Regions from separate parts of the Halobacillus sp. A1-3 genome, predicted to be linked through region 2. Evidence: a T-box and tRNA genes for the amino acid it is inferred to sense, from the RefSeq annotation. Region 2 holds a T-box; the other holds one or more tRNA genes.

Region 1 (14,950 bases), on a different contig from region 2:
GAGCGCCAAGAGGTTTGGAGCAATATTGAGGATGCATTGTTAAATGATCATATCGATCAATTTCGTGCAGAATTTTTAGAACTCCATCCTTATGATCAAGCGAGAATCTTCGAAGGATTAGAAGTGGATGTCCGTATGCAAATCTACACTTACCTGTCCCCGGAAGAAGTCGCTGATGTTATGGAACATATTGATTACGAGGACATCGAGCCATTTTTCTCCGAGATGGATCCTCGTTTTGCCGCTCAAGTATTTGCGGAGATGTCGACAGATGATGCTGTCGATATTTTTAACGAATTAGATAAAGATAAAGTAGCAAGCTTTTTGACGATAATGGATAATGAAGCCGCTCAAGAAATTAAAGATTTGCTTCACTATGAAGAAAAAACAGCCGGATCAATTATGACGACAGAGTTCGTTGTTGTAAAAGCGAACATGACGATTAAACAGGCGATGGTCCATTTACGGACAGAAGCGCCAGATGCTGAGACCATCTACTATACGTATGTGGTTGATGAGGATAAACGGCTGGTCGGCGTCATATCCTTAAGAGATCTGATCATTTCTGAAGAGGACTGGATGATCTCTGATGTCATGAATGAACGGGTTGTCTCCGTATCTGTTGGAGAGGATCAGGAGGAAGTTGCCCGGATGGTTAGAGACTATGACTTTCTCGCTTTGCCGGTTGTCGATTTTCAAAACCACTTGCTTGGAATCATTACAGTTGATGATATTATGGATGTCATGGAAGAAGAAGCAAGCGATGACTATTCTAAGTTAGCCGCGGTTTCCGATGTGGACAGTCCTGATGAAAATGCGTTCGCATCAGCAAAAAAACGACTTCCGTGGCTTGTCATCCTTCTTTTTCTAGGAAGTTTAACTGCAAGTCTTATCGGAAGATTTGAAGAAACATTGGATAAAGTAGCTATTTTAGCTGTGTTTATACCATTGATTGCCGGCATGGCCGGGAACACAGGAACACAGGCTCTTGCCGTCGCTGTCCGCGGAATCGCTACTGGTGAAATTGATAAACAAGGAAAATGGAAGATGATGTTCAGAGAGGCAGGCACTGGCCTCATTACAGGTGTGTCCTGCGGATTGTTAATTACATTGATCGTTTATTTCTGGCAAGGGAACTTCTTTTTAGGGCTACTTGTTGGTGTCTCAATCCTATTGACTTTGATTGTGGCCACTTTGGCTGGATCTCTCGTTCCGCTTATAATGCATCGGTTCAACATTGACCCTGCCGTTGCTTCCGGTCCGTTCATCACCACGATTAATGACATCATTTCCATCTTGATTTACTTTGGGATGGCGACAGCGTTTATGAACTTATTAATATAACGGAAGGAGGGCGAGTATGGAACATGGTGCTTCAGTAACATCACTAGTTATTGTCATTCTTGCAGCATTTATTACTCCCATCATATTGCATAGGTTTAAATTAAATATGATTCCAGTCGTGGTCGCAGAGATCATAGTTGGATTGATTATAGGACAAAGCGGGTTCGATTTAGTTGAACAAGGAAGCTGGCTTGAAATTCTCTCTACATTAGGGTTCATTTTCCTGATGTTTTTGAGCGGACTTGAGATCGACTTCTCCATCTTTGCCCGCAGAAAAAAGAAGGCCAAACCTGAAAATAAAGGAACAGGAGCACCTAATCCAGTCTTTGTCGCCCTGATTGTATTTGTCGGTATTTTTGCTATATCACTAGGACTATCCTATTTGTTTGTTCTTGCAGGATTTATCGATAATGCTTTCTTGATGACTTTGATCATATCTACAGTTTCACTTGGTGTCGTTGTGCCTACGTTGAAGGATGCCCAGATGATGAAGACGACAATCGGGCAGACGATTCTCTTGATTGCCGTTATTGCCGATTTAGCTACAATGATTCTACTGGCCATCTTCGTTTCTTTGTACGGAGAAAGTCACGGGAATACGTGGCTATTGCTCCTCCTATTTGCTGTCGGTGTTTTGCTGTACTTTGTAGGAAAGCAGTTCCGTCATCAGTCATTTATTGAAACTATGGCTAAAGGTACGATCCAGATTGATACGAGGGCTGTCTTTACCTTAATTATTCTACTTGTGGCCCTTTCTGAAACAGTTGGAGCTGAGAACATTCTTGGTGCTTTCTTGGCTGGAACGCTTGTATCACTGCTGTCCCCCAATCAAGAGATGGTTAAAAAACTCGACAGCTTTGGTTACGGCTTTCTTATTCCCATCTTCTTCGTTATGGTCGGGGTAGAAATTGATATTTGGTCATTGTTTACGGACCGACGCGTTGTTATTTTAATTCCGTTATTATTCATAGCTCTTCTTGTTTCAAAAATCGTGCCTGCTCTTATTTTGAAGAAGTGGTACGATACAAGAACGGTGCTTAGTACCGGTTTTATTTTGACTTCGACTCTTTCTTTAGTTATCGCAGCAGCGACCATTGGAGAAAGGGAAGGGATGATTGATGCACAAATGGAGGGAGCGCTTATTTTAGTCGCTGTTCTCACTTGTCTTGTAGCACCGATCGTCTTTAAGAAAATCTATGGCCGGTTTGAAGATGAAGATCACAAGGTGGTCGTTTCATTCATCGGTTCAAACCGTATGACACTGCCTGTAGTTCGAGAGTTAGATATTAACGCTTATGAAACTCATTTGTATCATACAAAGGTAGACAAAATTGATGATAAAATCAGCCGCTCTTGCTTCGATATCAAAGAAGTGGAGGGGTATGAAGTTGAATCCATGAAGGAGTACGGAGTATTCGATGTCGACCTTGTTGTGGCTTCAACTGGCGATGAGCAAAAGAATGCGGAAGTCGCTCGTTACGCTAAGGAACAAGGGGTAGAGAGGGTAATCGCCCGGATTGAATCTCCAGAGCTTGCATCAGAGATGAGAGACTTAAATATCAGCGTCTTCTCTGTATTCTTATCCTCAAAAGCTCTGTTGAAAGCGATGATCGAAGCGCCAAACGTAGTTGATATCTTAACGAATCAAGAAACAGCACTCTATCAGATCAATATGAACAACTCTGAATACAATGGCATGTATCTAAGGGAATTCCCATTCACAGGAGATGTGATTATGGTCAGAATTTTCCGTGGGAAGGATTCCATCGTCCCACATGGAGATACGGAACTCAAGATGGGAGACCGACTTATCGTAACCGGTTCTCATGAATATGTGGATGAATTGAAAATGGAACTAGAATTTTGCGAGTGGTGTTAGTCACAAAGAAAGTGTAAGGATACTTATAGATCCTTACACTTTTTCTATTCTTGAGTTGCGAAGCGCCTAGCCCCTCGAGACATAAGACAATCGTTGCAGTGGGGAAAGACCACTCCTGTCTTATGCTTGTCGGGTCTTTCGAGGCTTCTCCACACCCTAGTCGTCCAGTCCAAACTCTGCTGTTCCAGGCACTTTCACCTTTAAATTAGGAGTTTCACCCCCCTCTCACCTTGCTATTTATTATCGGACCGGAAACGAGTACCATAGTAGAAACAATCAATTTAATTCTTATGACCCACTTTAGAAGGATCCTATCAGAATAGGATTGTAATGAATTTTAAAATGCTTTCATTACTCACCTCAATATTGAAAATAGGTGGGTTTGTGAGGTTAATAACATCTGGGATGGCTGGAAACTGGCGAGACTCCCGTGGGAGAAGGACCTAGGCGAGACCCCACAGAGAGCGTAGCGAACGAGGAGGCTTGCCAGTTCCCCAACAGGAAAGCGAGTTATTTTCCAGCCATCCCTTACTTAATTGCAAATACAAACCCCAACTCGAATTCGAGTGTTCCAGTATACTGCTATATAGTTGAATATCCTTTATTACCTATTTCATTCAATTATAAAGTTAGAGATCTAAATACGTTTTGAACTAAGTCCTTTTATTTTTCAACGCCCGCTTACTTGCTTAACGAACAGGGTAAACCTAAGTAAAGTCGTTAATCATTATTAGTAATCAGGTTGCGGGTGGTACCTTATCTATTATAAAATAGGAGCAGGTACTAATAACAAATCCTAAATGTTGAAATTACCTCAAGGAGGATATGGAATGAATTTTTCTTTAGAAGGACGCACGTATGTGGTCATGGGAGTGGCCAATAAACGAAGCATTGCCTGGGGCATAGCTCGCTCTCTTCATGAAGCTGGAGCGCGATTAATCTTCACCGTTGCTTCTGAACGCTTTGCTAAATCTGTCAAAGATCTTGCTGAAACACTTGAAGGCGGAGAAGAATCACTCGTTTACGAATGTGATGTCACTAATGATGAAGCCATCATCCAGACGTTTGAAAAAATTCAAGAAGATGTAGGCACCATCCATGGTCTTGCCCACTGCATCGCTTTTGCAAACCGTGACGAGTTGAAAGATGAGTTCTTGAATACGAGCCGCGATGGTTTCCTTACTGCTCACAACATCAGTTCTTATTCCTTGACTGCTGTCGCACGAGCAGCGAAGCCACTGATGACGGATGGAGGAAGCATTTTGACACTTACTTACCTCGGCGGTGAACAAGTAGTGAAAAACTACAACGTTATGGGAGTAGCGAAAGCAAGTCTTGATGCAAGCATGAAATACTTGGCGAACGATCTAGGGAAACATAACATTCGTGTTAATGCAATCTCAGCTGGGCCAATTCGTACGCTTTCTGCAAAAGGAGTCGGTGATTTCAATCAGATTCTTTCTGTCATTGAAGAACGTTCTCCATTGCGCAGACCAGTGACGCAGGAAGAGGTCGGCGATACAGCTTATTACTTGATGAGTGATCTTTCACGAGGTGTGACAGGCGAAATCATTCACGTCGATTCAGGTTTCAACATTGTTTCTTACTAATAAAGTCTAGAATTAAAGCCCTTTTCTGTTTAGAGTCAGAAAAGGGCTTTTTGTTTGGCTCTTATACAACTACATATCACTAGTCTTGGAGGTTTGATTCCGAGAGAAGTTGGGTTCGCTCTCGTAAAAGTGTTAGGGATTACTTGAGATTGACGAAATTCCCACGGGATAAGGAGCTAGGTGAAGAACGCACGAACGAGTAGGCTTGCCAGTTCGCTCACAGGAAAGCGAGCGTTTAAGAACACCTATCATGGTACTATGTAACGGAAACATTCATAAAAATAAGAAGACGTTCTTAGGTGAAATTAATGCAAAGCACTCTAATTTTGTCAAAACAGTGTAATTATGAACATGGCTGAAGGGACTAGGCATATACATAGAATGATGACCGATAAATAAAGGAGAGATCCGTATGGCTGAAAAGAAACGTTTGGCGAAGCAGCCGATGCTCTATATTGCCCAACCTAAATTTAAACCGGCGGAAGTACCAATGCAAACAAGCTTTCGTTCACAACGCTCGTCGAGCTCTTCTCAAGCGAGTAGTAGTGGAGGGACGTCCATACACGAAATGGAGCTTCGATTAAGAAATCAAAATACTGCTGATACGGCAGAAAAGGTTGAACCTAACGCTGAACAAACCGAACAGGAAGATACACCCTCAGCTGAAAAAGAGTCTCAAGTCCAAAAGCCTCGTGAAAGAAGGCAGCGGTTTCAAGACTTAGACCTTGAGGGGAAAGTGAATTATTTCTTTCAGTTATCTCCACACGTCCCTAAAATGAAATGTGAAGTTTCCACAGAGGAGAATGCTTATCGAGGGTACATTACCGATTATCAGGATGGCATTGTATCTATGAAGATTTTTCAACGCCCTTACCATCAAGATGTACCTTTTGAGAAAATCAAAGATATTCGATTGATCGGATTTTAAGCACAAAAAAACCGTGCCCAAGTGAGCGCGGTTTTTTAAGTGTAAATTATAGTGTTGCAGCAGCCGGAAGACATGTCACGTGACAGAAGCAGTTCAAGTCAACCGTGATGCAAATGCCAGAAGCGCGTAGGTCTTCGCAATCTTGTTGTGCAGGAGATTTAGGATCTACGATCATACGATGGTGATTGTGGTGACTTGAAGATGATTCATCGTCCTCAACTCCGCCCAAACGGTCATTGTCTGAGAACAATAGCTCTAATACGGCGCAGCCATCGTCATCAACAGATTTAACGCGGAAGAAAAAGCTCCCTTTTACGTTACAAGAACCGGAATTTTTCTTCGTACCATACCCTTTGAAAGGTTTGCAGTCTTTACAGTAAAGGATGACAGGAACGGTATCAAAACCAGAACCTCCGCCCACATCACCTAATAGATCTGCAATGGAACGTTCACAGCTCGTCGTGCAGTCACGCATTACGTCATTCTGAGCATCTACGATATCTTTAAGAATGTCAATCACACAAGAGCCCGTATCGAATTTTTTACCACAGCTCATTAAAATTTTCCCCTTTCCATACGAATTGACGTATTGTCTTTAATAGAATATGTTGGGTGTTTAGGTCGGTGTGGGCATTTGTCTGTTTTTAGGCAATCGATAACTTTTTCTAGAAGAATAGGCGAACGACCATACCTGAATAGGTCAAATCCCATAGATTAACAATGACTTCGAATAAGGAGATGAATAATATGTCTGAAAAGAAAAGGGTCATTAAAGTCGACGACCTATTCATAGAGGCGGAAAATGTTGTGATCCAACCTAGAAGGGACGATCGTCATGATCGCCACCGTGATAATCGGTTCGATCCATTCTTCGGTGGACGCCGTCGTGGAAAAGATGACGTTAGAGGAGAACGTGATCGTGAAAGCAGCTCAAGAGATCATCGCGACGAATCTTCTGACCGTCGTGGAGGCTTCCGTTGGTTCTAATTTCATATCATTGCAGCCACTACATGGAAGGTAGTGGCTTTTCTCATGAAGAGGGGGAATAAGGGAATGGTAAACATTACTTGGTTAGAAGTGTTAATTTTAGGATTTGCCAGTTTTCGGTTTACACGTTTGATTGTGCGTGACCTGATTATGGAATGGCTGCGTAAACCGTTTATGGATACGAAAATTGTCATGAACGATCAAGGAGAAGAGGAAGAATGGGTAGAACCTAACGGATGGATTGGTGAAGGTCTAAGTTGTCATTGGTGTGTGGGGGTATGGTCAGCAGCAATCATGATGGCGTTCTATTATTATATTCCTTACGGTGAATGGCTCGTGCTACTGCTTTCCATTGCGGGACTGCAATCGGCCCTTTATGGATTGAGTGACCGTCATTTATGAGCAAAAAATACAAGTCTATTTTTGAAGTGTTAAAGGAAATGGATGAAGAAACGTCGAAAATGAATGGAATTATCAAGCAGCCTGAGAAGAAGTTTGATGCGTGGGAGAAAGATTTTCAAGCGTGGGATAAGCGTTTTACAAAGCGCATGACCGATATGGAGAAATTTCTAAACAAACAGATAGGGAAAATGGAGCGTTTCTTTGAGTAATTTTCTAAGATTATACGAGGTTGCAAAAAGGAAAAGGTGAAGGTAGCAGGAGCATGTTCGCAAGCGAACAATCCCGAGGCAGGGAGCTGCTTTTGTCCTTCATAAGGTATATAAAGCGAAGTTAGACAGCAAATTTACTCACTGCAAAATCCAAATAACCAGGAACGACGAGCACTTCTGATCAGAAAGTTTCTTACAATTTACTCAGAAATGACAGGAATAGGAAAGAACTTTAGCGAAACCATATAAAAAAGCTAAAGGAGTCGTTTTCCATGTCATTTCAACAGATTAATTCAACTTGTTACTATTTTCAAAGCTCTGTAAACATCGGCTACGTTCAATCGGGAACTACAGGCCTGTTGATTGATGCAGGGATTGATAAATCATCAATAAAAAAGGTGCTCAAGGAACTCAAAGATCGAGAGCTTCCATTGACGCACCTTTTTATTACGCACGCGCACGCAGATCATTACGGAGGTGCGGCTTACATACAGGAAAATTATGAAGTCTATACGTACGCTCCGAAATTTGAGGAAGCGATTTTAAGGAACCCAAAGTTGGAGCCGCTATATTTGTTTGGTGGCAATGATCCGGTAAAAGAATTAAGAAATAAGTTTCTAGAAGGTGAATCGATAAGAATTGATGAAGTTGTCAGTGAGGGAAGCCTTCAAGCGGGAGAGGTTGAAGGAGAAATTTTTCTGCTTCCAGGTCACAGTTATCATCAACTTGCTCTAAAAGCGAATGGTATTTTGTATGCAACGGACAGTTATTTTGGAGAAGACGCTTTACGTAAGCATATTATTCCCTATATTACTGATGCCGATCTGACGATTAAAAGCTTAGAAAAATTGCTAGCCATAGAAATGGAAGGGGCAGTCCCGGGGCACGGACCTTTTGAAAAAGATCCTTCAACAACCATCCAGCAAAACATAGACGTCCACGTGAAGCTTATGAATTGGCTTGAGAACTACATAATACAAAAAGAATGGGTGAGTCATGAATCAGTGGTTGCTGCTATGTGTGAGCATTATGAAGTAAGTACTCCCCAGCTTTCTCAGTGGCTGTTATATAGAACGGCCGTTACCGCTTATCTAGTCGCACTAAAAAAAGACCAACGGATCCAAGATGATGTTGTTGGTCATAGATGGGTCTTCCATTCTGGTGCTAAAAGTTAAGTAAAAACAGCTGAGAGTCGCCTTCCTGGTATTCAGCATAAAAGACGTCGCTCGGCTTATTGACGTTCTGAGCCTTAAGCTGGGCATTCAACCACTTTTCATCCAACCCGGCTTCTTTTAAGTTGTCCCAAATGATCTCACCATCACTAATCAGTGCCATCGGAAGAGGGACGTTCTCGGGCTTTAAGTTCATGTCCATTCGGTTGACGTTTTGGTATGGCGCTTTCTTCAATACTGAGACGGTTCCATCTGTTTCAAGAACAGCATATTCTACTTCTTGGATTGAAAAAACATCTTTAGATCGTAATAAATGCTGAAGTTGATTGATATCTAATTTATTTTTTTTCATTCGATCCCTATCGATTTTTCCTTTATGAATGATGAGAGCCGGTTTTCCCTCTAAGAGGCTGCGTGTGCCTTTAAATTTCTCTGTTATGATTTCGGTAACATAAATGAGTACGCCCCATAAAAATATCGCAAAAGCAACTTTTGCAATTCCGATTTTATCGTCGTACAAGGCGTTTCCAACCAATTCGCCTAATACAAGTGCCGCGATGAAGTCAAAGGCAGTTATTTGAGTGATCTGTGTTTTTCCTAAGACTTTTGTGAGAACGAAAAGGGCAAAAAACCCGAAAAACGTTTCTGCTGTTATTCTTAGATATTCCATACTTAATCACGATCCTTGTGTGGTCATATACTTTCAATTCTAGACAAAGACCACAGGATCTAAACGAAAAAAACCTGCCGTTTGGGCAGGTCTTATGTTTTGAGTTTTTTGATCATAGTGACGTGAGGAATTCCAGCGTCCATAAACTCGTCAGAAACGGTCACATAGCCAAGCGATTGGTAAAAATTCTCTGCATGGGTTTGGGCGTTTAATTTAGCGGTATCCCTGTCATGATCTTTAATGATTTGTTCCATAAAACTTATTATTTGTTTACCAAAAGAATGACCTCGATATTCTTTCATGACACAAATGCGCTCAAGCTTTCCGTATCCATCAACAAACCTGAGACGGGCGGCAGCAACAGGATGGTTTTCTTCGTACCCCACAAGGTGAACGGCTGTTTGATCATCTTCATCGATTTCCAACTCTTCTGGAACGTTTTGTTCCTCGATAAAAACGACGCGCCGAACTTGGAACGCGTCGTCTTTTTGTTGTTGATTTGAAACTCGGCGGATATCCATCAGGATTACCCTTTACCAAGTCGGAACGTTTCATAAACGCTCCATGCGCCGTTTTCAAGTTGATAAAGCAGTTGGAAACGGTCCACCTCATCCTGAATGTCGAACTTCGTCATATTCAAGCTGCCATACACATCAGAAAACTCAGCATCGGTCAGTTTCTGGGCGATCGTGATGTGGGGAACGAATGCGTAGTCTTTTTCTTCATGTAGTGGACCGGAATGAAGCTTTTCGTTTAACCCGAAGATTTCTTCAGACGGCTCAATCTTCAAGTAAATCGTGTTGGTCACAGGTGAGAATGAGCTCACCTTGTAAATACCGTAAGAAAAAGGCTGGGTGTTTTTTGCAATTTCCTTTAGTTCAGGAATAATAGTAGATTCAATTTCGCTTTCATCTGCTTCAAAAGCTTCTTTTAATGTAATGTGCGGTGGAATTAATGCATAGTGAGGATCATAGCGCTTTCGATATGAATTCGCCTCATCTTGTACCTTTTTCGATGGAAATATCGCAATACCGTATTTCATAAGACTAACCCCTCCTGATTCTCATTTACTATTAGAAATTATTTTCCAAACAAAGTAAGTAAAGCGCGTTTGAAGTCTTTTTGCCAAGTCCCCCACGTGTGGTTCCCGTCTAATTCATAAAACGTGTAATCAAGCGGCTGATCCTGCAAGAAATCACGCAACTCAAGGTTTGGTTTTAGGAAATTCTTTCTTGCGCCTTCTGTTGTTTCAACATCTGTTTCCTGACTCCCAATCGTATGGTAAATCGTCAACGGTGAAAAATCCTTCGCAGACATGACAACTTCCTTCACGTGTTCATCCACATAAGGGCTCTGCATGATGACGTTCCCAAAAACGTTCGGGAATTTCGCAGCGGTCATTAAAGCAAGTGTACCGGCTAATGAATCACCGACAAGCGTACGACCTCTACCCATACAGAAGCCAGGCAATTCCTCATCAAGGAATGGAACTACTTCACGAATTAGGAAATTTACATAATCCGCTTGTTTTTTTCCATCTGGATGGTATTTATCCTGACGATCGTATTTGTCATTATAATGGATACCGATGAAAATGGTATTCTCAATCTCTTCATTAGCATGCAGTTGATCACTAAGCGTGGCCGCACGACCCATTTGGAAATAGTCATTTCCATCTTGCATAATACAGAAATGGTACTTGTATAATGGAGAGTAATTTTCGGGTACGTACACTCTTAATGTCATTGTTTCGTTTAGATAGTTGCTTTCAAGGCTATATTCTTTAAAAGATCCGTTTCTTCCCATCATCGACCACCTCCTAACATGCAAGGAAGTTCCTATACAAAATTCCCGCTGTCATAAATACTTAAACGTAACATATATATTTTACCATAGAATTATCGAAAAAGTAGAACAGATGTAATATGGAAGAAAAATGAAGATATTTGCGCAGTTTTTACATAACCTTAAAAAAATCTTTAAATCTTGTTGACACTTATCGAAATCCATTGTATATTATTACTTGTCAGACGACATACATATGATTCCGTAGCTCAGCTGGGAGAGCGCCACCTTGACAGGGTGGAGGTCGTTGGTTCGAGCCCAATCGGAATCATCCATACAAAGTGCCGGAATGGCGCGGTTTCTCATCCAGGGAGAGGCCGCGTCATTTCTTTTCTTATAACGTTTTATTTGAGTATGTAATTAAAGGGTAAGAGACAGGGGAAACTCCTGTCTCTTATTTATATTTCTTTAAAGTTAATGGAAATAATCCGATCGGTATTCGGATTATAAACGACCGTACCTTGGATATTGATCGTTTCCTGAGTAGATTGTAAAACAAACTTATAATCTTCTCTCATTTGATTCCCATTTTGCTGCGTACTTAATTTACTGTAATCTGTGACTTTGTAGTTGGGGTAAGCAGCAATAACAATTTCTAAAAGGTATTTTCCCCATTTTTCTTCCTCTAATTCAGGTGAAGCAATGATCTCTACATTAATGATTCCTGATCCTACATTCGCCCCTAAGGCCTCAAAGGCTTTTCTATGAAGATTTATTTTATTAGCTGGATAATTTGGTACTTGATCGACAACGGTTACTAATACTTCTTTTTGATTGGATAAATTTTTTACTTTAATGGTTTGACCACATTGATAAGGGGAGTTACTTCCCACAGCCGCGGTCATGTAGTTATTTGTAGACCATGGAATGTCACACTGAGTAACGGGTCCTCCTTCTGTCCATGTGGCCTGACCTTGAACCGGCTGTCTCGCTCGATAATAGCTTTGATTGTTATGAAAGTAATTAGGATAACGAGAATAAGGATGCTGGTAATAAGGGTTCTGTAAATACGGATACCCATTAGGCACTTGATAGTAATAATACATCCAACTTCCTCCTGTCTTTTCAGTTATATCCTCATTAGCCTATGCGTGAGTTAGTGAGACTGTGAAACAGACAATAGGAGTCACAGATCTCTCATATGAACAGTAGACGGCCGTTGGAACCATTATAAATTAAAAACAGGTAGGAGTTAGGGCTTCTAGTAAACGGGCATATATCTTCATAAGATTCCTTGTCCCTCCTTTCCTTTTAGAGGGTGTCAACAGTAATTAGCGTAAAATACCTATATATATGTAGAAAAACGTAAAAAATGCCATCCGTATGCCTTTAGCTGTATTTGAGTATTTGAGATTTTACTCCTGTATGGTTTGATGTTAAGGTGTGCTATTATATTCTTCGTCCTCCTTCTACTGGGGACATTTTTTATTGATCAATGAGTGATAAATAGATGTTTGTAAAATAGGCAGATCCACTTTTTATAAAAGAAGTGGTTTTCCATAAGGAGGGGTTACATTGGATATATTGATTACGGCATTTTTTTTATTAAGTGTGACGTTTCCTGTACTTCATTTATACCATTGTCTGCCATTCTTCAATGAATCAGACGAACGTAAAAACAAGGGGTCTAAGTTGGAAGAATGGATGATGGATCGTGGGTATAAGGACGAAAAGGGAATAAGCATAGTCGTTCCATGCTTTAATGAGGAGAGAATCATTGAGACTTCAATTGAGAGTATGAAAACACTGGCTTATTCAGATTATGAGGTCCTATATATTAATGATGGTTCAACGGATAATACGATGGTTCATTTGAATCGATTCCTGCAGTTAAAACCATGTTCACTGACGTCACTTGGGAAGATATCTCATGAAAACGTGGAGGCTATTTATCAATCAAGTATATGGCCGAACATTTACGTTATCGACAAAGTAAATGGAGGAAAAGCAGATGCATTAAATGCAGGAATTGAATATTCACGTAAAGATTTGCTCATCACACTGGATGCAGACACGATATTAACAGAGAAGGCATTATCAGCGGTTAATCAAACTTTCGAAGATGAAAATGTTGTAGCTGCAGGTGGAATGGTCCACGTCCTGCAAACCAAAACAGATAAACCGATGAGCCGCTTATCACTAAAAATGGCAAATATGCTGGTAAGAGTCCAAGTTTTAGATTTCTTAAAAGCTTTCTATATATCTAAGCTGTCTTTAGTTCGATTTAAAGCTTTAGCCGTCATTTCAGGAGCCTTCGGGATATTTGACAAACAAATTCTTTTGGATGTAGGCGGGTACCGGAAAACAATAGGAGAGGACATTGATATAACTCTACGTATTCAAAGGTACATAGCGAAACATAAACATTTGAAAATTAATTTTATAGCTGGCGCTGTCGGCTATACCGAGCTACCTGAAACATGGAAGGATTTAACTAAGCAGCGATTGCGTTGGCAGAAAGCTTATGTCGATTGCATTATTCATTTTTGGGGATTTTTCTTAAAAACGCTATTTACTAAACCTGTTTCCTTTTTTTATGTATTCGAGACATTTCTTGTAGGGACCCTTGCTGCTTACGCAATGACAGGTATAGTCTTAGTGAATTTAATCAACAATCCTGAAAACTCCATATTAGATTACATGTTTTTTTATTTGTTTTTCATCTTTTTGTTTGGAGTCCTCTATGATTTAGTTGCACTTGGAATGAATAGGCATCACGGGTTTTCGTTTAAAAAAAGAGATTGGCTCCGGTTGTTTTGGACGATCATTTTTGATATTTTAATTTTCCGTTTCGTAAGTGTTTATTTCGTTATGTATGGAAGCATTTCTTATTTCTTCAACAAAAAGTGGAATAAAGTTGATCGAACGGGACGTAGCTACCATAAAAAGGATTCTACTCATGCAGCCTAGCCAACTGATGTTGACAGATCCATTTATACAAACAAAGCTAACGGGTTTACTAGTGGAGGAATGAGAGATGGGCAAAAAAATATTACTGTTTATTTTGACCTCAACTACAGTACTTACTTTAGGGGCTTGCAGTTATGCTTTTAACTTCATTACCTCAACCTCCTCAAGTGTATATGAAGAGATCGGTAAGAGGACGGGATATGAAGATCGGAGGGAAGACCTCAGTTTGTCAGAAGGTGATCCTATCTCTGTACTGCTGATGGGGCTGGATAGACGACCGGGTGAAACAACGAGTAGGACGGATACGCTAATTCTTATGACTATTAATCCTGATTCAAACTCAACCCAAATGGTAAGTGTTCCGCGTGACACCTACTCGGAGGTGAAAGGTGCTGTAAATAAAATTAATAGTTCGTATCAAGTAGGTGGAACAGAATTAACTGTCCGATCTGTGGAAAATCTTTTAGACGTTCCAGTAGATTATTTTGCAAAAGTTAATTTTAATGGCTTTGAAAATATCGTGGATACTTTAGGAGGCGTTAAAGTTCACAATGAATTAGGTTTCAATACGGCAGGACTGGGGTTTGATATTAAAGATACGTACTTCCCTAAAGGTGAACTACATTTGAATGGTAAAGAAGCCCTAATCTATGCTCGGATGAGAAAAAAAGACCCAAGAGGGGACTTTGGCCGGCAAATACGTCAGCGTCAAGTAATTGAAGCACTGATTAGCAAAGGAACAAGTTTATCTACTGTTACTAAATTCGATGACATGGTTAAGGTGCTTGAGGATAATGTGAAAACCAATATGACATTCAAGGATATGTGGCATCTTCAATCCAATTACAAACAAGCACGTAACAACATCGCGCAACACAATATCGAAGGTAAGGGGAAAAACATCAACGGGAATTACTATTATATTCCTGATAAGGAGAAACTCCGTCAAATTTCTAATCAACTAAACGACCATCTTGAGCTTAATACTCAGTAG
Region 2 (14,950 bases):
GCAGGCGATCGGCAAGAATGCATAAAACTTCATTTCCACTTTCATGTCCGTATGTATCGTTGATCATCTTGAAGTGATCGAGATCCATCAAGATCAATGAAATCGGCTGTTTCCTGTGCTCATCTTTCCACTGCTGAAAAACTCTGTGAAGATGATTTTCAAAGTACCTGTAATTATAGAGACCTGTTAACGCGCACCTTTCACTTTCCGCTTTTGTTCTCTCATAATATCTTGCATTATCTATCGCCACCCCTAAATAATTACCTAAAATTTCTAGAATCATAAATTGAAACTGCATAAATGCCCGCTTCTTATTAGCGTAAATAGTAATGATCCCGACAATTTCATTATTTCTCTCGACCGGAATAGACATGACACTTTCTGCTTTTTCAGGGATGCAGGCATGATTTAAATGGTGCCATTCTTTTTTACTTTTGAAGTAAAAGCTGCTGCGTTGACTCAACGTGTTACCGCTTACACTCTCCCCCTTGAAAAGGGTATGATTGGGAAGTTTCATCTGTCCGGAACGATCAAAAAAATGAATAAGTGTCAGTTGCTTCTCTGAAGTTACATCAAAAACATAAAGGTAATCAAGCGGCAGAAGCTGACTGATTCGTTTAACAAATAAGTCAAGGACCTCTTTTACTCCGAGTTTACCAGTCAACTCATGGCCTATGATACTTGTTTTCTTCAAATAAGTATTAACCTGGCTGCTATTATGATAAAGCATCAGCATCCCTGCTATGAGAATAAAAGGGATCCCTACGAAAAATACCGCACTAACTCCAAATTCTGCATAAACGATATAAAGAACTAATCCGATAGGCAAGACGAGACAGGCCGTCAGCACATCCCATAACAGACCGCGATCAACCCATTTAACCTGTTTATTGTATAGAAAACGTGCAATGAGTTTAATTGAAAACTGATTGAGTAGAATCTGAGAAACCGCATACGCCGTCACGGGAAGAGCATCATCAAACGAGGACACCGCATCATCTCCATGTGTTCCCCCCAAAAAATAATATAGAAGTGCAGAGAAAACCGAAATCATAAGAAACATTAAGAAATTTATAGGAACTCGATAGAAATCAGCTTTTCTGACTCTCAACTTAGCCATCAAAAATAGTAAAGCAATTTGAGAGACAAGAATTTCTATGAATAACCCATAATACAAAAATACGGCAAAAGCGATTCCGTGTGTGAAGAAAACAGGATTATCCCCAACTTGCAATGGAAAAAGCGCCACTATGGATGCAAGGATAATGAAGGCTGCTATTTCAACCTCATTATTTTGAATAGAAGGGTCCAGAGTTTGATAAAGGGTATAGAGGCAGGAAGGCCATAACACAATCCATAGGCTCCACACCGCAACCTTCTTATGCTTTGTCATTCCTGCACCTCATTTCCTATTACATTATCTTAATTAACATTCATAAACTTGAATATTCAGATAATTAAAATGTACCATAACCCCTATGCTTATTCAAAATATTTCCTTATTTCGGAAATGAAATACAAGGAACCGGTGATCAGTAGAACTCCGTCTTTTCCTGTATGATCCGTCGCCATTTTCACTGCTGTGTTATAATCACTAATTGCCGTTGATGAAACGATCGGTGACAATGTTTTTAACTCTTCTGCAGTAAGTGCTCTAGGAAAATCAAACGTCGTAAAATAAGCTTCATCAACGACCTCAGATAGCTTCTTCAACATGCTTTCTACTGGCTTATCTTCTAATGCGGAATAGACAAGAATAACTTTTTTTCCTTTGTAGTGCCGTTTCATTGTATCCACTAAAGCTTGAGTACCCTCTTCGTTATGTGCCCCATCTATAATCGTCAAAGGTGCGCCCCGTACCGTTTCGAAGCGGGCTGGCCACGTTGTCTGAAGAACACTTTCCTTATATTTGCCTCGATCCATTTTCATCCCCTGGGCTTTCAGGTATTCAACCACTTCTATAGCAAGCGCAGCATTTTCAACTTGATGCTTTCCTTTCAAACCACTCAACAATTCCCCCGACCTGAATACCTCATTACGAAAGATAAACCGCTCACCTGCAGGCTCACTTTCAACATGTTCTACAAAAAAGTCTTTCCCTAGTAAAGCAATGGGCGCTTGTTGTATAGAAGCTTGCTTTTTGATCACTTGAAGAGCCTCAGGCTGTTTAGCTCCACATATTACGGGACGTCCTTCTTTAATGATTCCAGCTTTTTCATCGGCAATTTGTTCAATGGTCGATCCTAGAATATTGATGTGGTCCCGTCCAATATTCGTAATGACACTGAGGAGTGGGCGAATGATGTTCGTTGAATCATAACGCCCGCCGAGACCTGTTTCAAAAATAACGAAATCGAGCTTCTGTCTTGCAAAATAAACCATGGCCATCGCCGTGATGACTTCAAATTCCGTCGGTTCTCCTAGTGGAGTCCGGGCAAGCTCTTCTGATAATGGCTTTATTTCTTCTACAAGTGCCGCTAATTCTTCGTCTTCAATCGAATCGCCATTGATGCTGATGCGTTCGTTGAATCTTTGGATATAAGGTGAGGTAAACGTACCGATGCGATACCCTTGAGTTTGCAGCAGGTTCCTTAGAAAGGATACTGTTGATCCCTTTCCATTTGTTCCTGCAATATGAATCGCCTTCAAATCCAATTCAGGATGTCCGAGTTTCTCCATCATCCAGTTCATTCGCTTTAACCCTGGCTTTACTTTGAATTTCTCTCTAGAATGTATCCAATCAATTGCTTTTTCATAGTTCATCAAGTTCTATCCCTCACTTCAAAAATGGGAGAGTACTCGTAGTGAATACTCTCCCTCGCCTCTTATGCTTTTAATTCTTCAATACGAGCTTCTACTTTTGCCCGCTTATCTAAATAATCGGTTTCTTTCTTACGTTCTTCTTCAACAACGTGCTCAGGAGCTTTGCTGACAAAACCTTCATTCGAAAGTTTCTTCTGAACACGATCGACTTCTTTATCCCACTTTTTCCATTCTTGTTCCAATCGCTTAATTTCGTCTTCAATATTGATCAAACCAGCTAATGGAAGGTAAAGTTCTACACCTGTAATAACAGCTGACATCGCTTTTTCAGGAGCTTGAAGATCAGTAGCAATCGTCAATTCACTAGGGTTACAGAACCGCTCCAAGTAATCTCGATTTTTCTCAAGTTCCTTTACAACGTCTTCATCTTTCGCCTGGATCATCAACTGAATCTCCTTAGACATTGGCGTATCCACTTCTGCACGAATATTCCTTACAGAACGGATGATCGACACGAGTCGGTCCATTTCGTTGACCGCTTGTTCGTTGTGGAACTCATCTCGTACCTCTGGCCAGGATGCTTGCGTAATGGACTCACCTTCATGTGGAAGGTGCTGCCAGATTTCTTCTGTGATGAACGGCATGAACGGATGAAGCATTCGCATCGTTTGATCTAGCGTATAGGCTAAGATGGATCGCGTCGTAAGTATACGGTTCTCGTCTTCACCATACAGTGGAATCTTCGCCATTTCAATATACCAGTCACAGAAATCATCCCAGATAAAGTTGTATAGGTGGCGCCCCGCTTCTCCAAATTCATACTTGTCAACATTTTGCGTCACTTGCTCAATCGTCTGGTTCAGTCTTGTAAGAATCCATTGATCTGCTACTGATTTTTCACCTGAAAGATCAATATCTTCATACTTTAAATCTCCCATGTTCATCAATGCAAATCGAGAAGCATTCCAAATCTTATTAGCAAAATTCCACGTAGACTCTACCTTCTCCCAATGGAAGCGTAAATCTTGGCCCGGTGAAGAACCCGTTGATAAGAAGTAGCGCAAGGAATCTGCACCATATTTATCGATGACATCCATTGGATCGACTCCATTACCAAGGGATTTACTCATCTTACGACCTTCCGCATCCCGTACAAGCCCGTGAATGAGCACATCCTTAAATGGACGTCGTCCCGTAAACTCTAAAGATTGGAAAATCATTCGGCTTACCCAGAATCCAATGATATCATAGCCGGTGACTAGAACGTCAGTCGGGAAGAAGCGGTTAAAATCTTCGCTGTCTTCATCCGGCCAACCCATTGTAGAGAACGGCCACAGTGCAGAGGAGAACCAAGTATCTAAAACGTCCTCATCCTGTGTCCATTTTTCAGGGTCCTTCGGCTCATCTTTTCCTACATAAATCTCGCCTGTTTCCTTATGATACCACGCTGGAATGCGGTGGCCCCACCACAGCTGACGTGAAATGCACCAGTCACGCGTATTTTCCATCCAGTGCAAATAAGGTTTTTCAAATCGGTCAGGAACGAATTGAACTTTGTCGTCACCTTTTTGTAGCTCGACAGAAGCGTCTGCTAATGGTTTCATGTCAACAAACCATTGAGTGGAAAGGTATGGCTCGACAACTGCTCCGCTCCGCTCGGAGTGTCCTACGGAGTGCTGATGTTCTTCGATTTCGAAAAGCACCCCTTGCTCTTGCAAATCTTTGACAATCTGTTTGCGGCACTCAAAGCGGTCCATTCCTTTATATTTTCCGGCATTTTCATTCATGCTGCCGTCTTCATTCATGATAAGGACACGCTCAAGGTTGTGACGATTTCCGATTTCAAAGTCGTTAGGGTCGTGAGCTGGAGTGATTTTAACCGCTCCGGAGCCAAATTCCATATCCACATAATCGTCCGCAACAATTTCAATTTCACGACCGATGATCGGCAGGATCGCTTTTTTACCGATCAAATGCTTGTAACGATCGTCTTCAGGATGAACAGCGATCGCTGTATCACCGAGCATCGTTTCTGGACGTGTGGTTGCAATTTCGATGGAACTTTCTTCATCTTTAAGCGGATAACGCATATGGTAGAAAGCACCCTGGACGTCCTTGTATTCCACTTCAATATCAGAAAGAGCTGTTTTTGTTTGCGGATCCCAGTTAATGATGTATTCGCCTCGATAAATAAGCCCTTTTTCATAAAGTTTTACAAATACTTCTTTAACGGCATCAGATAAGCCTTCATCTAGGGTAAAGCGTTCACGGGAGTAGTCCAGGCCAAGACCAAGTTTCTCCCACTGGGTGCGGATGAATTTAGCGTATTCGTCTTTCCATTCCCAGGACTTTTCTAAGAATTTCTCGCGTCCAAGGTCGTGGCGATTCACCCCTGATTCACGCAGCTTCGCATCAACCTTTGCCTGGGTCGCAATCCCTGCGTGGTCCATACCTGGCAGCCATAGGACGTCGTAGCCCTGCATTCGCTTCACACGAGTCAAAATATCCTGCAACGTTGTATCCCATGCGTGACCCAAGTGCAGTTTTCCAGTAACATTGGGCGGCGGAATGACTATGGTATAAGGTTCTTTATTTTTATCTCCTGTTGCTTCGAAAAATTTCCCATCTACCCAATACTGGTACCGGTCTTTTTCTACTGCTGCCGGGTCGTATTTCGTGGGCATTGAAAGATCTTTTTGTTCCATATCGATCTTCCTCCTTTTATGATCTTTTAAAAAAATAAAAAATCCCTTTCATCCTTGATAAGGACGAAAGGGATTGATTTCCGTGGTACCACCTTAATTTACAGGACAAACTGATCCTGTACACTCGACTAAAATAACGGCTTCTAACCGGCTTCTTCTACTGGATTTTCAAAGAAGCTGCATCAAGGACGACTTCCATCAACAGGGTTCCTGGAAAACTCTCAGCGTTTGTCTTCCTCTCTGAAGGAAATGTTCATGTACTCTTCCCCATCACGGCATTTCACGTATATAGACTCTATTACATATTGTATATAGAATTATCTATTTTAGTCAACTGTTTATAAAAAAATAGGCATACACACAAAAAGGAGGTGCCGCTTTGAGCCGCTTTTATCGATATCGTTTGCCGTCCTGGTGCCGAACGTGGCTGGTTATTATTGAAACTGCCCTGCTTCCGATTCTGATCTTTCAAGCGATCCGGACCATTTTTTGGCCGACAACCTTTGATATCTTTTTATTAGGCATCATTATCGGGGTCTTCATTGCCTTTAAATACAAATGGATCTAGCTAGGGATATATACAATTTGACCTGGAGATACATCGCCACGATACTCATTAGCTCGTTCCAGCTGACTAACCGTTACCTCATATTTCTGAGCAATCGACTCCAGCGTTTCATCCTCCTGGGCGATATACATTTTCATTTGGGCATAAGAATCTTCTCGGTTAGGAAACAGATGCTTGAAAATCTGCTTAATGCCATCCATTCCTCCAGGAGCTGCTTTCGCCTCCTCCGACTCTGATGAACTCTCAGATTTAGGACTGCTTTCTACATGATCCATCATGGAGCTGCTCTCATAGCTCTCTTGCATTTGGACACTCTCTGGAGAAGCTTCTGGCAATTCTGCTTGTTCTCCTTGACCAAAAAATTCTCCAAAGCTTTGAGATTTCTTATAATACCAACGTCCACCATCGTCCTCGTCTTCTTGCTTATCCTCATTCCTATAATCATTGTTCAATTGAATCACTGGCACTTCTCGTTCAGGAAAAATAGGACGAACGATTTCTTCTTCTTTAGGCTCTGCATAATTTACAGGGCCAACGGTTGCTGACTCATCAAACTGAGGGGCGTTGTCAGCCTCTTTTTCTTTTTCTTCAATTCCATTGATATTCAACTGGGCATGAAGCCTAAGCTGATGGTTTGCCGGGAGCTCATAGTCAAAGCTTTCAATATCTACGAGGACATCATCCAAACTAGAGACTCTTTCTAACGGCACTGTTATTTCCACTGGAAATGAGTGGGAAAAATAACTGACCCCTTCCTCACCTTTTTGAACCTGATCCATCATGCGTGCAGACTGTACAGGGGCATCATTATAAGTGTTGTGCTCCTGAACCGCTACATACTCACCAGCAAGATCAACAGTTCCTCTCAAGCAGATTTCGTCCCCGCAATCTTCTATCGAAATTTCAGGCTCCAGGGATATGCCAATTAGTTCACGCACGCCCTGTCCTTCCTTAAACCATAAAGATTCATCTAAATAAAATGAGAATACATTATGTTTATTCTGCAAAGTTCGGTCCCCTCCCAAAATATAATAAACATTACTCTCTATAACCACCTTATGCGAGAGTCGTCATAATATACATATTCGAGAACCTCCCCTACAGAAGGAATAACTTCTAAGGAGATGTTAGCGGCCCACTACTTGCAGGGTTTTGTGATTACCATATTTAACAGATTAATCGGGATCTAGTAGAAAAAAATTAATCTTTATCTAAAAGGTTAGGGAAAATCACATACTTTCATCGTGCTTGAGGAGTAGTTTTTTCACCTGCAGAAAAAGGAGGGATCACCTCAACATAGGTGCGGGACAAGTGATCATGTGGTTCCAATCTTGGATCTAGATAATGGGGCACTGCTTTTAAAGATCGTAAAAATAAAGGAACTTCCTTAAATTTAGGAAGTTCCTTTCACTGAAATTTGTTGACTCTATTTGATCGAAGCGAATACTTTTTCTGCAGCTTCGATGGTCTTCTCAATATCTTCATCTGTATGTTTAACAGATAAAAACAAACCTTCAAATTGGGAAGGCGGAAGGTAAATGCCTTCCTGAATCATTCCTTGGAAATAGCGAGTAAATAAATCTAAGTCTGAATGGTTAGCCGTTTCAAAATTAATGACAGGATCATTTGTGAAGAAAAATCCAACCATAGAGCCAGCGCGGTTTACGGTCAACGGAATGTTATGTTTTTCAGCCGCTTGCTTATAGCCTTCAATTAGGCGGTCTACTTTTTGATTAATGGAGGCATAAGCTTCTTCCGTCATAGCCGAAATCGTTTCGTATCCGGCTGTCATGGCAAGCGGATTTCCAGATAGCGTCCCTGCCTGATAAATATCCCCTACAGGAGCTACCCGTTCCATGATTTCACGTTTACCTCCGTAAGCACCTACTGGCAGTCCGCCTCCGATAACTTTTCCAAGGCAAGTCATATCAGGCGTAACTCCAAAATGTCCTTGAGCGCTATGATAGCCTACACGGAATCCAGTCATGACCTCATCAAAGATCAGCACGGTGCCATTTTTTTCTGTTAATGTACGTAGGTCTTGAAGAAAGTCATCTGTTGGTGGTACTACCCCCATGTTTCCAGATACAGGCTCAATGATGACTGCAGCTAAGTCATCCCCGTACTGTTCGAACACATAATTGACACTTTCAAGATCATTGTAAGGAACAGTAATTGTATTTTGAGCGATAGATTCAGGTACCCCAGGAGAATCCGGGAGTCCAAGTGTGGCAACACCAGAGCCTGCTTTGATCAATAAGGAGTCACCATGTCCATGATAATTGCCCTCGAATTTGAGAATTTTATCACGCCCGGTGTATCCGCGTGCAACACGCAGTGCACTCATTGTCGCCTCAGTGCCGGAATTCACCATACGAAGCATTTCAATGGATGGTACTCTTTCAATTACAAGTTCGGCTAATGCATTTTCCATTTTAGTAGGAGTACCGAAACTTGTCCCATGTTCAGTGGCTTTCTTCAGAGCTTCCGTTACATTTTCATCCGCATGGCCTAAAATAAGCGGCCCGAAGCTTAAAACGTAATCGATATATTCGTTCCCATCGATGTCATACATTTTTGAACCTTTTCCTTTTTCCATAAAAATCGGGTCCATATTCACAGATTTAAATGCACGGACAGGCGAATTGACTCCACCCGGCATAAGGTCTACAGCTTTTTGATATGCTGCTGATGATTGATCAAAATTCTTCATAGCATCGCATCCTTTCTAAACTATTAAATTATTGGTTAAGCCATTTTGCTGCATCTTTTGCAAAGTAAGTAATGATCAGGTCGGCACCTGCGCGCTTCATGGATGTCAATTTTTCAAGGACGATTTCCTGTTCATTGACCCAGCCATTTTGTGCGGCTGCCTTAATCATGGAATACTCCCCGCTTACATTGTAAGCAACAAGAGGAAGATTAAACCGATCCTTTACTTCTCTCATAATATCCAGGTAAGCAAGCGCAGGTTTTACGATTAAGAAATCAGCACCTTCTTCTACATCTGATTCCGCTTCTCTAATGGCTTCAAGTCGATTAGACGGGTCCATCTGATAGGCTCTGCGGTCACCGAACTGAGGGGAACTATGTGCAGCGTCACGGAATGGACCGTAAAAAGATGACGCATATTTCACGGCATATGACATCACTGGGATTTGGCTGTATCCTGCTTCATCCAATCCTCGACGAATGGCCGCAACAAACCCATCCATCATATTCGATGGAGCAATAATATCCGCTCCCGCTTCCGCTTGGCTTACCGCTGTTCTTGTTAAGTATTCTAATGATTCATCATTTGCGATATCTCCATCACGTACAATTCCGCAATGTCCATGATCTGTATATTGGCAAAGACATGTATCTGCCACAACCGTCAAGGATGGCACTTCCTCTTTAATCTGACGGATAGCTCGCTGAACAATACCTTCTTCATCATACGCCTGGCTGCCTACTTCATCTTTTTCTCCTGGAACACCAAATACGATGACGGAACGAATATTTAAACGTACAAGTTCATTCATCTCCTCAGTCAGGTGGTCGAGAGAAACATGGTGGACACCCGGCATCGAAGGCACTTCTTTTCTTATCCCTTCACCTTCTACAACAAAAATCGGATAAATGAGATCTTCTGTACGTAAATGAGTCTCTCTTACTAACGCTCGCATTGATTCTGTCCGACGCAGACGACGGTGACGCTTAAATTGTAAATCTTGCATATTATCGTTTCCCTTCTTCAGAAAAATACTGGATGATCTGTTCAACCATGTGGTCAATGGTGTACTGCTTCGGAACAAAGACATTTATAAACCCTGACCGTTCAGCTTTTTCGGCAGTTGTCGGCCCTATACAAAAGCATGGAAGGTGTTTCCCGTTAAATTCCGCTGCTTTCACGAGTGATTGATAAGCCTGTATAGTTGAAGGACTTGTAAATGTAAGCGCATCAAGTTCTTCTCGCTTTAACATGTCCAATAGTTTATTTTTACCCTCTTTCAATAGTAGCGTATCATAGACAGTGATGGATTGAAAAAACACGCGCTTTTCTTCAAAGATGTGAGGCAGCACGTCCCGAGAGCGATTTCCTCTTACATATAAAATCGGCCCTACATGATTCGACCGTGAGAAAAATTCCTTTCCCATTGTTTTTGCATCATACGTCGTTGGCATAAAATCGGCTGCGTAACCAAAGGCTTTAAGCATCCGTTCTGTTTTTTGACCGATAATGGCAAAATGGAGGGTTTCAGGAACTGTGATCCCTTTTCTTCTCAGCAGTTCGAAAAAAAACTTCACGCCATTGGAGCTTGTTAAAAACACCCAGGAATAGTCGTGAAGTTTCGTAAGGATATGATAATTCTCCTTTGTATCATTCAATTGAAAAGTAAGGAGAGGGGTTTCCACTGCGACCCCTCCCGCCTTCTCGATTTGTTCAGAAAAGGCACTTGCCTGGGGCTTTCCTCGTGTAACGAGCACGCTCTTCCCCGCAAGTGGTTCCATTATTGTTCATACTCCTCTTTAGCTCGATCAACGATCTCTTGCGCTCCCTGGGCTTTCAAACGATCAGCTGCCATCTTCCCAACTGCAATCGGATCTGTCCCGCTTACCGTTTCATGCAAGATCGTTTTCCCGTCAGGAGAACCTACGAGGGCAGTCAGGATGATTTCTTCGCCTTTTCGATGAGCGTATCCTCCAATCGGGACCTGGCAGCCTCCATTCAAATCATGGAGGAACTTACGCTCTGCAGCTACTGTTGTTGCCGTGTACTCATGATTGAGCTTCATCAGATAGTCACGAAGTTCTGAATCATTCTCCCGGCACTGGATTGCTAATGCTCCTTGACCTACAGCAGGCACACACACATCTGGCTCCAGGTATTCAGTTACGACATTATCATCCCAGCCCATTCGTTTAAGGCCGGCAGCAGCAAGAACAATCGCATCGTAGTCTTCATCTTTTAGCTTACGAAGACGTGTATCGATATTTCCACGGATCCATTTGATTTCAAGATCAGGTCTTACAGCCTTAATCTGAGAACCTCGCCTTAGACTGCTTGTACCGACGATCGCCCCTTCAGGCAAATCCTTTAAAGGCACATTTCCTTCTGATACAAAAGCATCACGGTGGTCTTCTCTTATCGGTACAGACGCCACTGTCAGTCCTTCAGCAACCACAGCTGGCATGTCTTTCATGCTGTGCACAGCCATATCGATCTCACCATCATACATAGCCTGCTCAATCTCTTTGATAAATAGGCCTTTTCCACCGACCTTAGATAACGTGACGTCGAGGATTTTATCCCCTTTAGTCGTAATTCGTTTGATTTCGAATTCGTAAGATGGATCGATGTTTTTTAGTTGTTCGATCACCCACTCTGTTTGAGTAATCGCTAGTTTACTCTTTCGTGAACCAATGACGATCTTTCTCACACTACTTCCTCCTCAACACTAGAAATGAAAGTTCGATAAAGAACCGAACAAAAAGAAATTAATCAATAAAAATAAAAAAGCAGCAGAATTAAATAATGAAATAATCCGGCCCTGGTATCCCTTCACGATCCTCAATATTAGGTAAACAACATATACGAGCAGTACAAGAAGAGAGCCTAACGTCTTAGAATCATACCAGTAAAAAACATCCGAAGACACGTATCCCCATGTGACCCCAAGAATTATCGCAATCAGCAAGAGAGGAACCCCTAAAATGACGGCTATATAAGAAAAGTGGTCGAGTTTTGTAAGATCTCCCAGGCGAAACAGCTTTGTATTCCATTTCTTCTGCTTCAGTAATCGATACTGCAGCAAATACATGATCGAAAAGATGAATGATAAAGTGAAAAATCCGTAAGACACAATCGCAAGACTAATGTGCACAACCAGCATTTCATTGACGAGCTGTACACCCTGGTTTTTCAAATCATTCTGTGCACGTGTTGTCAGGTGGATCAGCATCACTAAAAACCCAACGACATTTGTAAAAAATACTAGAAAATCAACTCGGAACAACCGGTTGATAAGTAAAGAAAAAGTAACAAGTATCCATGCATAAAAGTATAGGCCGTCATAGACAGTCATAATTGGAAAATTTTCTTTGATCAGAACCTGAGTCAATAAAAAAAAGGTTTGTAATCCCCAAACCATACTAAGTAACCAGAAGGCTACTCGGTTAGCCCTCCGGTTATTCTGAACAAAATCTATGAAATATCCAATTAAACTTAGCCCATAAAGTAACAAGATGAGTTCGTATACCCATTTAAAATCCAACATAGGGACGTCCACCCTTATGAATGAGCAATCGAATTAATGACAGGAAAAGACTCACTGGTTTCTTCACGGTGCTTTGAAGCGGTGTGCTTTTTCTCCTGCTGCTCAATCTCATTTTCCACTTGCTCTTCAATTCCAAAGATTTTTGTAAACAAGCGTAATGTTTCTTCAGAATCTGGCTGTGCGGCTAATTCTTTCGCCTGAAGAATCGGATCCTTCAGCATCTGATTAATAATGCTCTTAGTGTGTTTGCTGAGCACTTTTCGCTCTCGATCGGTTAAGTCAGGCATCTTCCGCTCAATGCTTTTCATCGTTTCTGCCTGAATTCCAAGAGCTTTAGACCTTAAAGCAGAAATGACGGGAACGACACCAATGGTTTGCAGCCACTGTTTAAATTCTACAATTTCCGCTTCGATCATAATTTCAATTTCTTCAGCTGCTTGTTTGCGCATCGCTAGATTAGCATCGACAATTCCTTGAAGATCATCAATATCGTAGAGGAAGACACTCTCTAAACTTTCCATAGCGGGATCGAGATCTCTTGGAACGGCAATGTCTACAAAGAAAAGCGGCTTTCCTTTTCGTTTGCGATGAATTGGATCCATGCGCTCACGAGTAATCACATAGTCTTTCGAACCAGTAGAACTGATCACAATATCCGCATCAGATAGAACGGAATCCAAGTCTTCCATCGTCATCGCTTGTCCATTAAATTGATCCGCCACTACTTGTGCTTTAGAGAAAGTACGGTTCACTACGGATACTTTACGCACCCCAGAACCATGCAGGTTTTTGGCTGCAAGCTCTCCCATTTTTCCTGCACCTAAAATAACGATATGCTTGTTTACCAAGTCACCGAAGATTTTACGCGCCAACTCCACGGCAGCGTAACTTACTGAAACGGCATTCTCACCAATTTCAGTTTCTTTGTGCGCTTTTTTGGCCATTGTAATCGCTTGTTTGAACAATTGATTAAAAATCGTGCCCGTTGCCCCAGCTTCCTGCGCACGAATAAAGGATTGCTTCATCTGCCCCAGAATTTGTGTTTCTCCCAGTACCATCGAGTCAAGACCGGCAGTTACACGCAGCAAATGTTCTATCGCACCGTCCGTTTCATAAAAAGAAAGAAAAGAAGAAAATTCCTCTTTGTCTACATTAAACCAGTCAGCTAAAAACTGCTTAATGTAATAACGGCCTGTATGCAGCTGGTCGACCACTGCAAAAATTTCCGTGCGATTGCATGTAGAAATAATTACATTCTCCAACACACTTTTTCGGGCGTTTAGTTGGACCATTGCCTCATTGACGTGTTGTTCAGAGAAGGTAAGCTTTTCTCTAATTTCCACAGGGGCTGTTTTATAATTAAGACCTACAGCTAAAATGTGCATCACATCTACCCCCATTAAACGTTCCAGACTTATCACATATCACTCATTATAACATGTAAACGTATAAATTTTTCTGTAAAAATTTGAACAGATTTTGAAACTGTTATGATACGATAATGTTATATGATCAAGAAATCATTACTATTTTTATAGAACAATACAAAATTATAATCCGTTTGTAATATACCAAAACATGCGGTAATTCGCAAGGAGTGGACATTTTTCTTGCGTTAGAAGGACGGGATTTTTAAATGAAAAAACAGAATTCATTCATAGGCTTTTTACTTGTTGGATTGGGTTTGTACTTTTTGATTCGTCAATTCAATATTCCCTTTTTAAGCCAATTCTACTCATGGCCTACACTGCTCATGATTGTTGGAGTCGCTTTTTTGTTACATAGTTATCTTACGAAAGATTATTCAAATATATTTACAGGAGCTCTGCTTCTAGGTTTTGGGGTTCATTTTCACGGCCTGAATCATTTTCCTTTTTGGATTGACCACTGGAGTATTTACCTCCTCATTATCGGCATCGCTTTTCTATTACGATACCAGAAGACAAAGTCGGGGTTGATCCCTGCCCTTATCTTAGTAGGACTTGGTTTATTTGCATTGCTTGTACCGACTGCACCTTCCTGGTTCACGTCCATCCAAATGATTTTTCAATGGATTGAAAAGTTCTGGCCTGTCGTACTGATCGTTTTCGGCTTTTACATGCTTAAAAAAAATTAACAAGCAGCAAAAAACCCGCTATGCCACATAGCGGGTTTTACTTTTATAAAATAGAGCTTAAGAATGCCTGTGTTCTTTCTTCTTTTGGATTTTCGAAGATGTCCTTAGGTGCTCCCGTTTCAACGATTTTCCCGTCATGCATATAGACGACACGATCTGCTACTTCGCGAGCAAAGCCCATCTCGTGGGTAACGACAACCATCGTCATTCCCTCTTTAGCGAGGTTTTTCATTGTTTGAAGCACTTCCCCGACGAGTTCAGGGTCCAGTGCAGAAGTCGGTTCATCAAAAAGCATGATTTCAGGCTTCATGGCCAATGCTCGCGCAATCGCAACACGCTGTTTCTGGCCCCCTGACAATCGAGATGGATAATCATCCGCTTTCTCTCCCAGGCCAACTTTTTCAAGCAGCTCTTTTCCATCTTTTTTCGCTTGAGCTTTGGAAATACCCTTCACCTGAGTGGGAGCTTCCATAACATTTCCTAGTACTGTCTTATGGGGAAATAAGTTAAAATGTTGAAACACCATTCCAACTTTTTG

What was found. The T-box of region 2 lies ahead of ACRYKC_RS19200 (valine--tRNA ligase). A T-box ahead of a tRNA ligase gene usually reads a tRNA of that ligase, here a tRNA-Val.
Region 1: it has a tRNA-Val gene. The T-box ahead of ACRYKC_RS19200 (valine--tRNA ligase) is inferred to sense a tRNA for this amino acid. The anticodon was not compared.

What each region holds. Positions count from the first base shown of each region.
Region 1 covers NZ_JBPCEO010000002.1:388,626-403,575, reverse strand. The annotation lists gene mgtE (magnesium transporter) at 1-1,344, shown strand, start outside; gene ACRYKC_RS04850 (monovalent cation:proton antiporter family protein) at 1,361-3,223, shown strand; gene fabI (enoyl-ACP reductase FabI) at 4,054-4,833, shown strand; gene ACRYKC_RS04840 (CotO family spore coat protein) at 5,246-5,761, shown strand; gene ACRYKC_RS04835 (CotY/CotZ family spore coat protein) at 5,808-6,317, opposite strand; gene ACRYKC_RS04830 (hypothetical protein) at 6,509-6,748, shown strand; gene ACRYKC_RS04825 (DUF1360 domain-containing protein) at 6,815-7,150, shown strand; gene ACRYKC_RS04820 (hypothetical protein) at 7,147-7,359, shown strand; gene ACRYKC_RS04815 (MBL fold metallo-hydrolase) at 7,632-8,534, shown strand; gene ACRYKC_RS04810 (DUF421 domain-containing protein) at 8,524-9,201, opposite strand; gene ACRYKC_RS04805 (GNAT family N-acetyltransferase) at 9,294-9,722, opposite strand; gene ACRYKC_RS04800 (YjcG family protein) at 9,728-10,243, opposite strand; gene ACRYKC_RS04795 (alpha/beta hydrolase) at 10,282-11,007, opposite strand; tRNA gene ACRYKC_RS04790 (tRNA-Val) at 11,245-11,317, shown strand; gene ACRYKC_RS04785 (DUF3889 domain-containing protein) at 11,445-12,092, opposite strand; gene ACRYKC_RS04780 (glycosyltransferase family 2 protein) at 12,562-13,956, shown strand; gene ACRYKC_RS04775 (LCP family glycopolymer transferase) at 14,024-14,950, shown strand.
Region 2 covers NZ_JBPCEO010000013.1:46,892-61,841, reverse strand. The annotation lists gene ACRYKC_RS19210 (sensor domain-containing diguanylate cyclase) at 1-1,393, opposite strand, end outside; gene ACRYKC_RS19205 (bifunctional folylpolyglutamate synthase/dihydrofolate synthase) at 1,483-2,763, opposite strand; gene ACRYKC_RS19200 (valine--tRNA ligase) at 2,826-5,468, opposite strand; T-box leader at 5,525-5,751, opposite strand; gene ACRYKC_RS19195 (hypothetical protein) at 5,848-6,036, shown strand; gene spoVID (stage VI sporulation protein D) at 6,033-7,043, opposite strand; gene hemL (glutamate-1-semialdehyde 2,1-aminomutase) at 7,463-8,749, opposite strand; gene hemB (porphobilinogen synthase) at 8,778-9,755, opposite strand; gene ACRYKC_RS19175 (uroporphyrinogen-III synthase) at 9,757-10,530, opposite strand; gene hemC (hydroxymethylbilane synthase) at 10,530-11,459, opposite strand; gene ACRYKC_RS19165 (cytochrome c biogenesis protein) at 11,478-12,296, opposite strand; gene hemA (glutamyl-tRNA reductase) at 12,311-13,681, opposite strand; gene ACRYKC_RS19155 (LiaI-LiaF-like domain-containing protein) at 13,933-14,412, shown strand; gene ACRYKC_RS19150 (amino acid ABC transporter ATP-binding protein) at 14,456-14,950, opposite strand, start outside.